DNA from 2 places in the Thalassobacillus sp. C254 genome. Region 2 is predicted to be linked to the other one. Evidence: riboswitches for the same ligand, from Rfam matches in the RefSeq annotation. Region 2 holds a riboswitch; the other holds the start of a gene.

The links. Region 2 has a riboswitch for S-adenosylmethionine ahead of JCM19033_RS18410 (methionine biosynthesis PLP-dependent protein). Riboswitches for the same ligand answer to the same signal wherever they lie in the genome.
Region 1: linked by a shared signal. The riboswitch ahead of JCM19033_RS09605 (methionine ABC transporter ATP-binding protein) and the one ahead of JCM19033_RS18410 (methionine biosynthesis PLP-dependent protein) in region 2 are both predicted to bind S-adenosylmethionine.

The regions. Positions count from the first base shown of each region.
Region 1 covers NZ_BAXQ01000008.1:37,174-45,104, forward strand. Annotated here, with positions in the region: partial or broken gene JCM19033_RS09585 (acetyl-CoA C-acetyltransferase) at 1-385, shown strand, start outside; partial or broken gene JCM19033_RS09590 (acyl-CoA dehydrogenase family protein) at 407-2,190, shown strand; gene JCM19033_RS09595 (arsenate reductase family protein) at 2,428-2,787, shown strand; gene gcvH (glycine cleavage system protein GcvH) at 2,841-3,224, shown strand; SAM riboswitch class I at 3,464-3,573, shown strand; gene JCM19033_RS09605 (methionine ABC transporter ATP-binding protein) at 3,789-4,814, shown strand; gene JCM19033_RS09610 (methionine ABC transporter permease) at 4,807-5,475, shown strand; gene JCM19033_RS25540 (hypothetical protein) at 5,492-5,614, shown strand; partial or broken gene JCM19033_RS09615 (MetQ/NlpA family ABC transporter substrate-binding protein) at 5,677-6,402, shown strand; gene JCM19033_RS09620 (carboxymuconolactone decarboxylase family protein) at 6,653-7,030, shown strand; partial or broken gene sufC (Fe-S cluster assembly ATPase SufC) at 7,599-7,931, shown strand, end outside.
Region 2 covers NZ_BAXQ01000026.1:37,580-45,510, reverse strand. Annotated here, with positions in the region: partial or broken gene JCM19033_RS18415 (bifunctional homocysteine S-methyltransferase/methylenetetrahydrofolate reductase) at 1-1,405, opposite strand, end outside; partial or broken gene JCM19033_RS18410 (methionine biosynthesis PLP-dependent protein) at 1,436-2,541, opposite strand; SAM riboswitch class I at 2,724-2,830, opposite strand; gene JCM19033_RS24475 (hypothetical protein) at 2,891-3,055, opposite strand; gene prsW (glutamic-type intramembrane protease PrsW) at 3,068-3,724, opposite strand; gene JCM19033_RS18400 (asparaginase) at 3,858-4,829, shown strand; partial or broken gene JCM19033_RS18395 (YpdA family putative bacillithiol disulfide reductase) at 5,120-6,125, opposite strand; gene JCM19033_RS18390 (Glu/Leu/Phe/Val dehydrogenase) at 6,209-7,474, opposite strand; gene JCM19033_RS18385 (genetic competence negative regulator) at 7,730-7,931, opposite strand, start outside.

The DNA.
Region 1 (7,931 bases), on a different contig from region 2:
AGCGGACGGATTAACTCCGTTAGTCAAATTCAAATCTTTTGCAGTGGCCGGTGTTCGCCCGGAAATCATGGGAGTGGGGCCTGTGGAAGCCATTCCAAAGGCTGTAAAGCAAGCGGGACTTGACCTTTCCGATATTGGGCTGTTTGAGTTGAATGAAGCCTTTGCATCTCAGTCTCTCCATGTTATTCGCAAGCTTGGTTTAGACTACGATAAAGTCAACGTAAACGGCGGGGCAATTGCACTTGGGCATCCTCTTGGCTGTTCCGGTACAAAGTTAACATTAAGCCTTATTCATGAAATGAAACGCCGTGGTGAACAGTTTGGCGTTGTTACTATGTGCATTGGCGGAGGAATGGGTGCAGCTGGAGTCTTTGAGCTTATTTAATATATAGATGGGGGTATGAAAATGAGCAGCACTACAGAGTTAGGGGTTAAAGGCGGAGGATTTTTAATTGAAGAAGTAAGAGCTGACCAGGTATTCACACCAGAGGATTTTAGTGAAGAGCATAAAATGATAGCAAAAACGACAGAAGAGTTTGTTGTGGGGGAGGTTGTCCCTCACATCGATGAAATAGAGAATCACCAGTTCGACATTTCGCGCAACCTGCTGACTAAAGCGGGAGAGCTTGGACTGTTGGGAGCAGATGTACCCGAGAAGTATGAAGGGCTTGGGCTGGACAAAATCAGTTCCTCTCTTATCACAGAAAAATTCTCCCGTGCTGGAGCCTTTTCTTTAAGCCACGGGGCACATGTTGGAATTGGTTCTCTGCCTATCGTGTTTTTTGGAAATGAAGAGCAAAAGAAAAAATATTTACCTCCGCTCTCGTCTGGAGAAAAAATTGCAGCCTACGCTCTGACAGAGCCAAGTTCAGGTTCAGATGCTCTTGGAGCGAAGACCACTGCAGTATTAAATGAAGAAGGTACTCATTACATTCTAAACGGGGAAAAGCAATGGATCACAAACTCCGCTTTTGCTGACATCTTTGTGGTATACGCAAAAATTGATGGAGAAAAATTCACTGCGTTTATTGTAGAAAAAGAGTATGACGGGGTAAGCACCGGACCAGAGGAAAAGAAAATGGGGATTAAAGGTTCTTCTACGCGTACCTTAATTTTGGAAGATGCAAGTGTTCCTGCCGAGAATGTGCTTGGAGAAATCGGCCGTGGACACGTGATTGCATTTAATATCTTAAATGTAGGGCGTTATAAGCTCGGGGTAGGATGTGTAGGAGGTTCAAAACGCGGGATTGAGCTTGCGGCTGCCTATGCGAATGAGCGCAAGCAGTTTAAAACTCCGATCGGAAAATTTACTGCCATTCAGGAAAAGCTTGGAACGATGGCTGTACAGACTTACGCGGCTGAAAGTTCCATTTACCGCACAGGCGGGCTTTTTGAAGAGCAGCTTGGCAAACTCACAGATGAAGAACAGGAAGACGGAGGAAAGGTTGCTACATCAATTGCAGAATACGCCATTGAATGCTCCTTGAATAAATTCTTCGGATCCGAGGTTTTGGATTATGTGGTTGATGAAGCTGTTCAAATTCACGGGGGCTATGGCTTTATGGCCGAATATGAAGTAGAACGTGCCTACCGTGATTCCCGCATCAACCGCATATTTGAAGGCACAAATGAAATAAACCGTATGCTGGTGCCTGGCACCATTATGAGAAAAGCAATGAAAGGAGAGCTTCCTCTCCTTGAGAAAGCCCAGGGGCTTCAGGAAGAGCTTATGATGATGATGCCGGAAGAGCCTGGTGATGCTGCTTTGGAACAAGAGAAATATCTCCTTGGCAATGCGAAAAAGATCTTCCTCATGGTGGCAGGAAACGGAGCTCAAAAGTATGCTCATGACTTGGAAAAAGAACAAGAGCTTCTGATAAATGTTGCTGACATTGTAAGTGATATCTATGCCATGGAGTCTGTCATCCTCAGAACAGAAAAAGCAATCAATAAAAATGGCGAAAGCAAAGAGGGCAACAAGCTTTTGCTAACCAAGTGTTCTGTCAGGAAGCGATGAACCGGATTGAAGCCAATGCAAAAGAATCTCTGGTTCACATGGAAGAAGGCGATACGCTTCGGTCCATGCTGGGTATTTTACGGAAGCTGGTTCGTCATACTCCAATCAATGTGGTAACGAAAAAGCGTGAAATTGCTGAGCGTGTACTCAAAGAAGAAAAATACGTTGTGTAACTTTGTTATTCAATTTGGGGTTTTATAACCTCAATATAATATATCTCCTTTCTTTGAAAGGTAATCTCCTCTCTGCTAAGTGAGGCAAAGAAGTCCCTATGGGGCTTCTTTGTCCATTTAACAAGCTTTTTACTAATTCTTTTCCAGGTTCCTACATACAAACTTACTTATTTCTCTTTCTTTCAAAAGATAGGATATAATAAAGAAGGATTTTATCAAAAAGGGGAGAAAGTAAAAATGAGCCTGACGTATTATGGGTATCCTTCATGCGGCACATGCCGAAAAGCAAAACGTTGGATAGAAGAGCATGGTATCGATTATAATGAGTACCATATCGTCGAAGATCCTCCCAGCCGTGACCGGATCAAGGAGCTCTATGAAAAGAGCGGACTTGAGCTTCGGAAGTTTTTTAATACGAGCGGCAAGAAATACCGTGAACTTGGCCTAAAGGATAAGGTGAAGACAGCGGGTGAGGACGAGCTTCTGGATATTCTGGCTTCAGACGGTATGCTCCTCAAACGCCCAATTGTAACCGATGGAACAAAGGTGTCAGTAGGGTTTAAAGAAGAGCAATTTGAGGAATTATGGAAGAGGTAATGCCTGTCAGGGCAGCCTGCTTTCAAAAAAGAAGTTGAAATGGAGGGATAATTATGAATCTGCCAAAAGAATTAAAGTATTCAGAGGAACATGAGTGGGTAAAAGAGGAAGACGGCAAAGTCCGCATTGGAATTACTGACTTCGCACAATCAGAGCTGGGAGACATCGTTTTTGTAGAGCTTCCGGAAGAGGGAGACGAAGTAGAAGCAGACGAGCCTTTTGGAAGCGTTGAATCTGTAAAAACCGTATCTGAATTGTATGCGCCAGTAAGCGGAAAAGTAGTAGAGGTGAACGAAGACCTTGACGATTCTCCTGAATTTGTTAATGACTCACCTTATGAAAAAGCATGGATGATTGTTGTTGAGCCATCCGACAAAAGTGAGCTTGACCAACTTATGTCAGCTGAAGAGTATGAGGAAATGGTTAGCGAAGACTAATCAACGGTACATAAGCACCCTGTAAAAGGGTGCTTTTTTAATTGGTGTCAGGCACCAAGACCTTGAAGTAACATAAATCAGGCCTAACCCCTTAGATAAAGGGGAAAATATATTACAATATGCTGTGGTGCCAGGCACCTGACCCGGTAAAATAACCCACCTTGTCATTGTATTGACACTCTCTATTTCCCGTGCTAATATTCAATTTAGTGTTGAATATTGTAGAAAATAATTTAATGCTCTTATCAAGAGTGGTGGAGGGAAAGGCCCGTTGAAGCCCGGCAACCGTCAATGTGAGTTGATAAGGTGCCAATTCCTGCAATGCCCGCTGAGCGTTGCAAGATGAGAGAAAGGCGCATATACAGGACCTTTCTGCTCACTGATAAGCAGAAGGTTTTTTTCGTTTCTGCGGTGTTTGTCACTTAAAAGAAAATTAATAAAGAAGCTGCAGAAAGCTTCTTCATAAGGTGCACTTGGTTCCTGGAAATCAAGTGCTTATAACGGAAAGGGAACTAAGTTTCCAGATAAGTGAAATAGGATTTAAAATACCCAAGGGTGGTCTATATGATTACGTTAAAAAACTTAAAAAAGATTTTTAGTACAAAAAGTGGAACGGTCACTGCGGTTGACGGGGTCAACCTTACAATAGAAGAAGGCGAAATTTATGGTGTCATCGGGTACAGTGGAGCCGGCAAAAGTACATTGATTCGGATGCTTAATATGCTTGAGCGACCAAGTGAAGGCGAGGTTACTGTGGCCGGCAATAATATGTCCAACTTAAAAGGAAGGTCATTAAGAAAAGCCAGGCAGGAGATCAGCATGATATTCCAGCATTTCAATCTGCTTTGGTCCAGAACGGTTGCCGAAAATATTGCTTTTCCTTTAGAGATTGCCGGAACACCAAAAGAAGAAAGGCGGTCAAGAGTTAACGAACTTATTAAGCTAGTCGGCCTGGAGGGAAGAGGGGATGCCTATCCTTCTCAGCTTAGCGGGGGGCAAAAGCAAAGAGTAGGCATTGCCCGCGCTCTTGCGAACAACCCTAAAGTGCTATTGTGCGATGAGGCGACGTCCGCTCTTGATCCAAAGACAACAGATTCTATACTGGACTTACTAGTGGATATTAATCAAAAGCTTGGCCTGACCATTGTCCTGATTACCCATGAGATGCATGTCATTCGAAAAATCTGCCACCATGTAGCGGTTATGGAAGGTGGAAAAGTGGTAGAAGAGGGCCCTGTTCTTGATGTATTCCGCAATCCTAAGCAAGAGATGACCAAAGAATTTGTAAAACAAATTACTGAACCTGAAGAAACAATGGAAGCAATTTCTGAACTGTTAAAGGGAACAGAAGGCGGCCCCATCCTAAAGCTTACCTTTGTGGGTGATGATGCCGAACAGCCTTTGATGACTGAAATCATCCAGAAGTTCCAGGTGAGTGTCAATATTCTTCAAGGAAAGATTTCACAGACAAGGGAAGGGAGCTATGGCACATTGTTTGTCCGTCTGGATGGAACGGAAAGCAATTTGCAGAGTGCTCTTCAGTTTATTAAAGAGCAGCAAGTGGAGGCGGAGGTGTTAACTAATGATTGAGACTCTGTTTCCAAATGTACACTGGGAGCGGATGTGGGATGCTACCGTAGAGACGATTTATATGAGTCTTGTATCGGTAGCAGCTACGTTTGTTCTTGGTATTTTACTAGGACTTCTCCTTTACCTTACGGGCAAGGGGAACTTGTGGGAAAACAGGTTTGTAAACAGCATTATTGCGGGTTTTGTAAATTTATTCAGGTCTATTCCTTTCATTATATTAATTATCCTGCTGATCCCCCTGACAACCATTATAGTAGGGACAATGCTTGGGCCAAGCGCGGCCTTGCCGGCACTTATTATCGGGGCGGCACCATTTTACGCCCGTATGGTTGAAATTGGACTCCGTGAAGTGGACAAAGGTGTCATTGAAGCGGCTCAGTCTATGGGAGCAAATCAGCAGCAGATTATTTTCAAAGTTTTATTGCCTGAGTCCATGCCAGCATTGATTTCCGGTATTACAGTAACAGCTATAGCTTTAGTAAGCTATACCGCAATGGCTGGAGTAATTGGTGCAGGAGGACTGGGAGATTTAGCTTTCCGGGAGGGTTTCCAGCGGAATAATCCCGATGTTACCTTAGTGGCTACCATTGCCATCCTGATTATTGTATTTGTTCTACAATGGATTGGCGATCGGCTTACACATACAATTGATAAAAGATAAAGGAGGAGAAACGTACATGAAGTATTTATTGCATGTTTTATCTGTGTTTGCATTAGTACTTGTTCTGGCAGCCTGCGGCACAGCGAGGAGGACGATACTGCAGGAGATGGTGAAGGAGACGGCACAGAGGTTGACGTAGAAGAAGCAGAAGAGGGCGTTGAAGAAGATGATACTGATGCTACAGAGGAAGAGGAGCAGGAGCTCACAATTGGAGCTTCGAATGTCCCTCATGCTGAAATCTTAGAATTTGCATCTGATCAACTTGAAGAAGAAGGTATTACTCTTGATATTAGAACGTTTAATGATTATATCGTTCCTAACCAGGCGCTTGATCAAGAAGAATTGGACGCAAATTATTTCCAGCACATCCCGTACCTTGAGTCTCAAATTGAGGAGCATGGCTATGATTTTGAAAATGCCGGCGGAATCCATATTGAGCCGATTGGTGTTTACTCTCAGGAGTATGACAGCTTAGATGACCTGCCTGAAGGTGCTGAAATTATCATGAGCAGCTCAGTGGCTGACCATGGAAGAATCTTATCAATGCTTGAAGATGAAGGGCTTATCACCTTAACTGAAGGGGCAGGTGTGGAAGCTACCATTGATGATATTGAAGAAAACCCTAGAGACCTCAATTTTCGTGATAACGTAGAAGCAGCTATGCTTCCACAGGCTTTTGATAATAACGAAGGCGATGCTGTTCTTATTAACTCCAATTATGCGATTGACCACGGCTTATCACCAGCTGAAGATGCTATTGCTATTGAATCTCCAGATGATAACCCCTATGTGAATGTGATTGCTGTGCGCAGCGGCGATGAAGATAATGAAGCAATTCAAACGTTAGTCGAAGTGCTTCGTTCTGAAGAAGTTCAAGATTTTATTCTTGAAGAATACGATGGGTCTGTTATCCCAGTTAACGAGTAATAATAAGAGTGAAATGCCGGTTCCTTGAAGGAGCCGGCATTTTTTATTAATTAAACGTGTTCTCTTATTTTATATGTATGGTAAAGAAACGGTAAGGTCTTTCCTTACTCAAAAGAGCAGGGGCTGTATGTGCCTGAGAGTGAAGAATAAAGGGAAGGCACAGGCTTACAGAAAAAGAGCTCTTTGTGTATGAACATGGAATTTTTGTAAACCCTAAAGTTTGATATGGAGATTAAGGAGGAGAACGAAAATGAATCAATCGCAGGATAACCAGGAAACATCACTTATTCAACAAGCATTGCATGACTACAAAGCGGGTTTAGGACACTTTACTGAGCAGATTCCTCATATTGCGCGTAAATATAATGCTTTTACTGAAGCGTGTTTTGAAGAAGGGGAATTGTCTCAAAAAGAAAAACAGCTGATTGCTCTGGGCCTGAGTGTATATTCACAAGATGAGTATTGTATTATTTATCATACACAGGGATGTCTGGATCAGGGATGCAGTGAAAAGGAGATATTAGAAGCCTTAGGAGTGACCGCTGCCTTTGGAGGCGGGGCTGCCATGAGTCAGGCAGTGACTCTCGTACAAGAAGCCATTCAGGACCTTCAGCAAAATACTCACTAATTTGAACGTCTTTTCTTGGCAGTCATGTTACAAGAAGGGCAAGGGGTGTCCCGGTTACATGTTTACTTGCGCAAAATTTTCAAAACAGCCTTTTCTGTAAGGTCAAGGGTCCTATGGAAAAATGGTTGTGAGATTGAGCGTATAAACAGAACAGAGCGGCGGCGCCCCTCTGTTCTTTTACGTCCTTTCTGACTTAAACATGAAGGAACAGCTGACAGGTTTCTTAAACGCTTCTCTCCTTTTTTGCAAAGATTTGTTACAATAAAAAAATACGTGTTTACAAACATAGAATAAATCCTCACCTTCGGTCAGGAAGGCACATAGTGAGTACTTTTTTAAATATATTCAATCTTCAGGACATATGGTACGATGAAACTTCTTGGCCGCGATAGTTGTAACATAGTAGTTATTCAAGGTAAACTAGGTAAAGATTATGTTTAACAACACAGGGATAGTGGTAACTCCTTGAACTTAGTTTGGATTTGTTATAAAATTATAATGATAATAGATTGAGAATAAGGGGTATGCAAGTCACCCATTATATTTATAAATATGGAGGTATTTTTAGATGTCAGCACCTAACCTTAAGATCGAAAATCTTCATGTAGCTATTGAAGGAAAAGAAATTATTAAAGATTTTAACCTTGAAATTAAGGGTGGAGAAATACACGCAATTATGGGACCTAACGGTACGGGGAAATCCACCTCGCTTCTGCTATTATGGGGCATCCTAAATATGAAATTACGAGCGGTAAAGTCTTTTTAGACGGAAAAGACGTTTTGGATATGGAAGTAGATGAGCGTGCAAGAGCCGGGCTTTTCCTGGCTATGCAGTATCCGAGTGAAATCGCTGGTGTAACAAATGCTGATTTCATGCGTTCAGCCATTAATGCTGGCCGAG
Region 2 (7,931 bases):
TCGGGTTAAAAGCACCTGCCACTGAAAAAGATGTTTTTTCCCCTAGAGATTTTCCTGAAAAAGATCTTCCTTCGTTCATTTCTTTAATCAAGGAAATAAGATCAAAGGAAGTCAGGTCGTATACAGAGGTGGCGCCTGGGAAGTCCCCAACCTTCGTTGGGTCTCCTGTTACAGCCAGAAGATCATGTATGCCTAGAGCATGCATTCCCAATAAATGAGACTGGAGTCCAATTAAATTTCTGTCTCGACATGCGATATGAATAAGAGGACGTGCTCCTATCTTTTCCTTCACCATCGTTCCCATAGCCATGTTATCAATGCGTGGTGAAGCGAGTGAATTGTCAGCCATAGTGACTGCATCAGCTCCAGCTTCATGAAGCTGTTTCGCACCTTCTAAAAACTTGTCTGTCGCCAGCTTTTTTGGAGGGTCTAACTCAACAACAATGGCAACTTCATTTTTTGCCTTTTCAGAGAGAGAAGGCGTTTCCGTCCTCTTTGAAGCCTGAATAACTTCCTTTTCAACCGGGACTGTTTCCTTTGTATCGACGGGTTTTTCACCTTTTACCGCCTTCGCTAGCTCAGCAATATGTTCCGGCGTTGTCCCACAGCATCCGCCTATGAGACGGACGCCCTGGCTTCGCAGATCCTGGCCCCTCTCATAAAAATAACTTGGGTTCGATTGGTATACAAACCTCCCGTCATCTAAATCTGGCAGACTGGCATTCGGATAAGCCGAAATATACGCTCCTTCTATTAAGGGGACATTTTCCAGGGAACGCAGGATATGATACGGGCCCATGCGACAGTTTAAACCGACAACATCAGCTCCCTGGGCTGCGAGAGTCTGAAAAGCTTCTGTGACGCTGATTCCTCCATGGAGAACTCCAACCTCTCCTAGAGAGACCTGGGCTACAATAGGAAGGTCAGTCATCTTACGGAGCATCTGAACCGCCGACTGAACCTCTTCATAATTATAAAATGTTTCCAGAATTAAACCATCAGGCTTTTCTGAAAGAAGAGCTTTTGCCTGTTCTTTCAGTGCTGAAAGAATATCGTCATTGTCATAATCTGTCTTTTGGACTCCACGGATTCCTCCGATTGTAGCGAGGACAAAAGCATCTCCCCCGGCTGCTTTCCTTGCCAGACGAACGCCTTGTTTATTTATCTCTACCGTTTCATTCTCAAGGCCATACCGCTCTAATTTAAGACGATTTGCAGCATAGGTGTTTGTTTGAATCACGTTTGCCCCTGCCTTGATATATTCCCTGTGTACACTTGTCACAGCAGAAGGATCTTCTATATTTAAGGCTTCAAAAGAGCCTGTAAACCCTTTGTCATATAAATAAGTGCCTATCGCTCCGTCTCCGACAAGCATTCCATTTTCCAGAGCTTTTAAGAATTCCACTTCATTCATCCTTTCTCCAATACGCTTCTGTTACTGTGAAAGTTGTTCTAATGCCTGCTGTAAATCTCTTATTAAATCCTCAGCATTTTCAATTCCCACTGAAAAACGAAGGAGACGGTTACAGACACCGTTGGCCAGTCGTACTTCTTCAGGAACGTCAGCATGGGTTTGAGTGGCCGGGTAGGTCATAAAGCTTTCTACACCGCCAAGGCTTTCTGCAAATGTGACGAGGTTCAACCCTTTTAAAAGCTGATTCACATGCTGTTCATCACAGATACGAAAGGAAAGCATGCCACCTTTACCTGGGTAAAGGACTTCATCAATCAATGGATGTTCTTTCAGGAAAGCTGCTACCTTTTGAGCATTTTCCGTATGCTTTTCCATCCGCAGAGACAGTGTCTTCATGCCTCTCATTAACAGCCAGGCATCAAGAGGAGAAAGAATCGTTCCCATGCCATTATGAAAAGCTGCAATTTCTTCACAAAGCTTTTCTCCTTTTGCAACAATTAAGCCTGCGATGACATCATTATGGCCGCCTAAATACTTGGATGCACTGTGAATGACAATGTCGGCTCCTTTTTCAATAGGTCTTTGAAGCACTGGAGTATAAAAGGTGTTATCTACAATTAAAAGCAGGTTATTCTCTCTTGCAACAGCAGCAAGCCTTCCAAATCAGCTTCCTGCATTAATGGATTTGTCGGCGTTTCGATAAATAAAGCTTTTGTATTTTCTGTTATTTTTTCTGAAAAAGATGCAAGGTTTCGAGGATCTCCGTATGTAAAGGTTAACCCCCACTTTTTCCACCCTTCTTCAAATAAACGATAGGTGCCGCCGTACAAGTCCTGGGATGCCAGGATCTCATCCCCGCTTTTAAATAGCGCTAGAACTGTTTGAACAGCTGCCATTCCGGAGCTTAACGCAAACCCCTTGTCTCCGCCCTCTAAATCTGCAATCGCCTTTTCAAGAAGTTCTCTTGTAGGATTTCCTGTCCTTGAATAGTCATAGCCGGTTGATTCTCCTATACCGCTGTGCCTGTATGCAGTTGAGAAGTAGACAGGTGCGCTTACTGTGCCTGTAGCCTCCTCGCTTCTATTCCCTATTTGTGCAAGTTTTGTTTCTAGGTTGTATCGAGACATTCTCTCCACTCCTTATGATGTAATCTGTTTTTCTTTATTTTCTAATTTTTTCAGAAAAAGGGCAGCCTAAGGTTTTTGCGACCTTTAACCCTCTTTACATTTGTTGGAAAAATGCATATGTACAAAATAAAGCCTTCTTCGGTTAAGAAGAAGGCAAGACAGTATCGAGACATGCTAGCTTCTTCTCATCTTGCAGGTTTATCACCACCTGCTGGAATTAGCACCTGACCAAAACTGGCTGGTTGCTGAGATTTCTTCGGGCCATTCCCTCCATCTCTCTAGATAAGAAAGCTTCCTATAATAAAGTTGTTATTGCTACACTACACGAAAAAACATGAAATTGCAACCTTTATTCCGGCGTAGCCTCTACATTAAGCTCCGTTTCATTCCCGCATACACATCGTTTAAACCCTGTTTCATATTCACCATCAGCTCGCTGGCGTCCTCGCAGAATATATTTTTCTCCGCATTTAGGACAGCGAATCACCACTCTGTATCGAGTTTCAGTAGTCAATACGATCACTCCTTATTCCGTTCTCTCATTCGCTTTTTTCACTTTTGTTAATGCAAACCACCACAAAAAAATCATAAAAGGGGCGATGCTCGTAAAAAGATATTGATTAATGGTTAATAGTATCAAATCAAAAAAACCGTGTAAAACAACAGGAATGATCAGGGCCAGGAAAAGCCATTTTTTTACATGGTCATTCACTTTAAAACGAGCAGATCCCAGGTAATACCCCATGACTACTCCAAACAATGCATGACTGCTCACAGGCAGAAAGGCTCGTCCGACAGCAAAGTCAATACCTGTTGCCATTAGATATAACACATTCTCGGCTGCTGCAAACCCTAAAGATAAAGAAACAGCGTAAACAATTCCATCGTACCTGTTTTTCAGTGTGCCAAAACGGTAAGCGATAAAATACAGCAGAAACCATTGAAAAAACTCTTCAAGGAAAGCGGCACTGACGAATGCTTTGAACCAAGGTTCGGTAATTAAAGCCTCCCCTTCTAAAGCATATTGTATAACCATCACGGGGAAAACTAGCAGCACTCCTATAATAAAAGCTTTTATGACCTGCCCTATCATGTTTGAACCGTATTGATTGCGAAGATAAAAATATACAAGTAATGATATGGCAGGCGCAAGTGCTGCTGTAAAAAGTGTCACCACCGTCATAACCGTCCCCTCTGTTCATCTTCATGGTAACATGTTAGTTTTAAGGTTGAAAATTGTTTACCTTTTTTGCAAACCAGCATCGTTAAAAAGACCGGAAACACAGGTATATATTATTCTTATGTGAGGTGATCCTTTGAAAAAAATACTTATCATTCATACTGGCGGTACGATTGCCATGTCTGAAAATAAAGAAACGGGCATGGTCGTGCCAGAAGAAAAGAACCCTCTTCATTCTGTAAACGAAATGTTACAGGAGACAGTGAAGATAGAAACGGAAGATTATCTTCACCTTCCTTCTCCTCATATCACTCCCAGGCACATGCTGGGTCTTGCTGAAAAGATTAATGAAAAGATGAAAAATTCTCATTTTGACGGGGTCGTGATTACTCATGGAACAGATACGCTGGAAGAAACCGCCTACTTATTAGACTTGCTCTTACATTTGGACCAGCCAGTTGTTATCACTGGAGCTATGCGTTCAAGCAATGAGCTTGGCGCTGATGGCCCTCATAACTTAATTTCAGCTGTAAGAACAGCAGCAAGTGACAAAGCAGCCAAAAAAGGGGTCATCGTCGTCTTTAATGATGAAATTCATACAGCTAAAAACGTAACAAAAACCCATTCAAGCAACATCGCCACCTTTCAAAGTCCTCAATACGGGGCCATAGGGATCTTAACAAAACGTGAAGTTTCTTTTCATCACATTCCAGCGCACCGGGAACACTTTCCAGTTACAAAGCTCTCTAAAAAGGTGCTGCTTGTAAAAGCATACGCCGGCATGGAAGAAAGTGTGATGGCTCATATAGCCTCTCATCCACTCGATGGTCTGGTGCTTGAAGCATTCGGGCAAGGGAATGTGCCGCCAGCTATTGTTCCTCCCTTGGAATCACTCATTGAAAAGAACATTCCAGTCGTACTGGTATCCAGAAGCTACAGCGGTATCGTCCAGGACACATACGGCTATGAAGGAGGGGGCAGGCAGCTGAAAGAAAAAGGAGTCATATTTACAAATGGATTAAATGGACAAAAAGCACGGCTTAAGCTGATGGCTGCTCTTGAGATGACTCAGGACCATGGAAAGCTCCAGGAAATATTTCTGCGCTGAAGTTCTTTAAATCAGGCTCTTTAAAAGGTGACATTGATTTTTTAAAATTATTCGATAATAGGTAATAACGCGAAGCTCCTTCGGTCCCTTGAGCCGCAGCTCCCCCAGGGTGGTTTTCCAGGGAGCCGCGGCAATTCACGTACTACAGAAGACACCGTGGATGCATGAAGGGACACTAGAATGGATCTGGCACGCGGTCCTTTAGGCACAAGCGAGGGCCTTTAAGGGGGAATCAACAACAATGTACAAAGCCACGATCTAAAAATGACAACCTTATGAAGGCTGTCACTTTACAACTGTATGTTATAGTCCCTGGTTCTCAGCCGCTCGTATATCGTTTCGGAGACAGCATCACCATGAAACGCCCGTTTTCTATAAAAATCTCATTTGCATTGTTTCCTGCTGCAATCACACCCGCTATAAAGAGATTTCCCACATTCGTTTCCATTGTATCCTCGTCAAATACCGGGCGCCCTGTTTCCTTTTCAATTTCCACACCCATCTTGGTTAAAAATCCGTGGTCAGGATGATACCCTGTCATTGCCAAAACAAAGTCTGCCTCAACAGTTTGTTGTTCACCATCAACGATAAAATGGACACTCTTTTCAGTAATTTCTTCAGGGACAGCATGGTAATACATCTTTATTTTATTGTGGCGGATCAAAGAAAGAAATTCAGGCAATATCCAAGGCTTTACATCTTCTGGCATCTCCCCGCCCCGATATAAAACTGTAACGTTTGCCCCTGCTTTTTCTAATTCAAGTGTGGCATCTACCGCTGAATTTTTCCCGCCGATAACGACCACATTTTTTTTGAAGAAAGGATGTGCTTCTTTAAAATAATGGAATACATGCTCGCTTTCTTCTCCCTTTATCCCTATATAATTTGGATTGTCATAGTAGCCAGTGGCTGTGATCACAAAAGGGGCTTTATACTCCTTTGCTTCACCTTTTTTATCTTCAGTTAAGAGCAAAAAGGAACCATCTGCTTGTTTACAGACTTCCTTCACTTCTTCAAAAGAATGAATACGTAACTTTTTACGCTTGACAACTTCCCTGTAATAAGAAAGGGCCTGGTTCCGCTTTGGTTTTCTTTCTTCTGTTACAAACGGCAGATCCCCAATCTCTAATTTATCACTTGAACTAAAGAATGTTTGATGAGTCGGATAACGGAAAATCGTGTGAACAACGTTTTCCTTTTCAATAATCAGGGGATCCAGCCCCTTCTCCTGACAAGAGATGGCAGCTGCAGCCCACAAGGCCCTGCTCCGATTATAATGACTGTCTCTTTTATGATGCTCACCTTTGCCACTCCTTATTTTTCTGCATTAGCGAACCCCCTTCCTCTAGGAGCAGGGGGTCCTGAATGTCATATGTTCTTTATATCCAGCCTCGGAATCTGGATGCCTCGGCCATTTTTCTCACACCAATCATATAGGCAGCAAGACGCATGTCTACTTTCCGTCCATGAGCAAGACGAAAAATATTTTCAAATGCATGAACCATTACCTGTTCGAGCTTTTCTTCCACCTCTTCTTCTGTCCAGTAATATCCCTGATTATTCTGCACCCATTCAAAATAAGAGACCGTTACCCCGCCGGCACTTGCCAGAACATCCGGTACAAGAAGAACACCTCTATTAGATAATATTTTTGTTGCTTCCATCGTAGTCGGCCCATTTGCTGCTTCTACTACTATGTCTGCTTTTATATTATTGGCGTTTTCTTTTGTTATTTGGTTTTCAATCGCTGCCGGCACCAGGATATCACACTCCACCTCAAGAAGCTCTTGATTGGTCAATGTGTTTTTAAATAAGTTGGTCACTGCTCCAAATGAATCTCTCCGGTCAAGAAGGTAATCAATATCTAATCCATCTGGGTCATAAAGAGCTCCGTACGCATCAGAAATGCCTACGATATGAGCCCCTGCATCATAAAGAAACTTCGCCAAGTAGCTGCCTGCATTGCCAAATCCCTGAATAGCAACCTTGGCGCCTTCAAGAGCAATGCCTTTCTTTTTAGCCGCTTCTCTCATGCAGATGGTAACCCCTTTTGCGGTAGCAGACTCTCGTCCGTGAGATCCTCCTAACACTATAGGTTTGCCTGTTATAAATCCAGGAGAATCAAACTCCCTGATCCGGCTGTATTCGTCAAGCATCCAGGCCATGATTTGAGAATTTGTAAATACATCGGGGGCAGGAATATCCTTTGTTGGCCCGACAATTTGGCTGATTGCTCGTACATACCCTCTGCTTAAACCTTCCAGCTCACGAAAAGACATGTCTCTTGGGTCACAGATAATTCCTCCCTTTCCGCCTCCATAGGGCAAGTCCACAATGCCGGCCTTTAAAGACATCCAAATTGATAAGGCTTTGACTTCTTTTTCAGTAACGTTCGGATGAAAACGGACTCCGCCTTTTGTAGGCCCAACCGCGTCATTGTGCTGGGCACGAAAACCGGTAAACACTTTTGTGGAGCCATCATCCATCCGAACTGGAATTCTTACAGTTAGCAAACGTACAGGCTCTTTCATGAGTTCATATATTTCATCTGGATACCCCAGCTTACCCAGGGCCTCTTTTACTACTTTCTGTGTAGAAAGCAAGACATCCATGTTTTCTTGCTCTGTTTTCTCATTTTCTTCCATGTCTGTTCACCTCTATAAAAAATAGAAAAGCGTTTGTCTCAAGGCATTTGGCCAGGAGCGGCAATCATCGCGCATGTTCTAGATTTTTCACATTCAATCACTTACTACTATAAAGAAAGATTGCGTTTATTTCTACCGAAACGCTGTCTTTCTTTTCCTCACTTCAATGAGACTGCCATCCTCTCCTGCCTTTCATTCCATCCTTAGGTCCAAGCTGGTAAACCCCATAAAAAACACCTCTTATAAAGAGGTGGCCTATCGTGAAAAGTAAGATACAATCTCACTTACTGCGTTTTCATTCACCAATCTGGAAGAATATTCTTTTAAAAGTGTATAGGAAATGGTAGACGGCTCTCCATACTCTGACATCACTGCAATAAAGGTGTCCTCTGAAAGCGCAGCGGTTTCTGCCTTGTGAAAATATAGATAGTAGCGCTCTTTATGAAAGAGCAGCTGC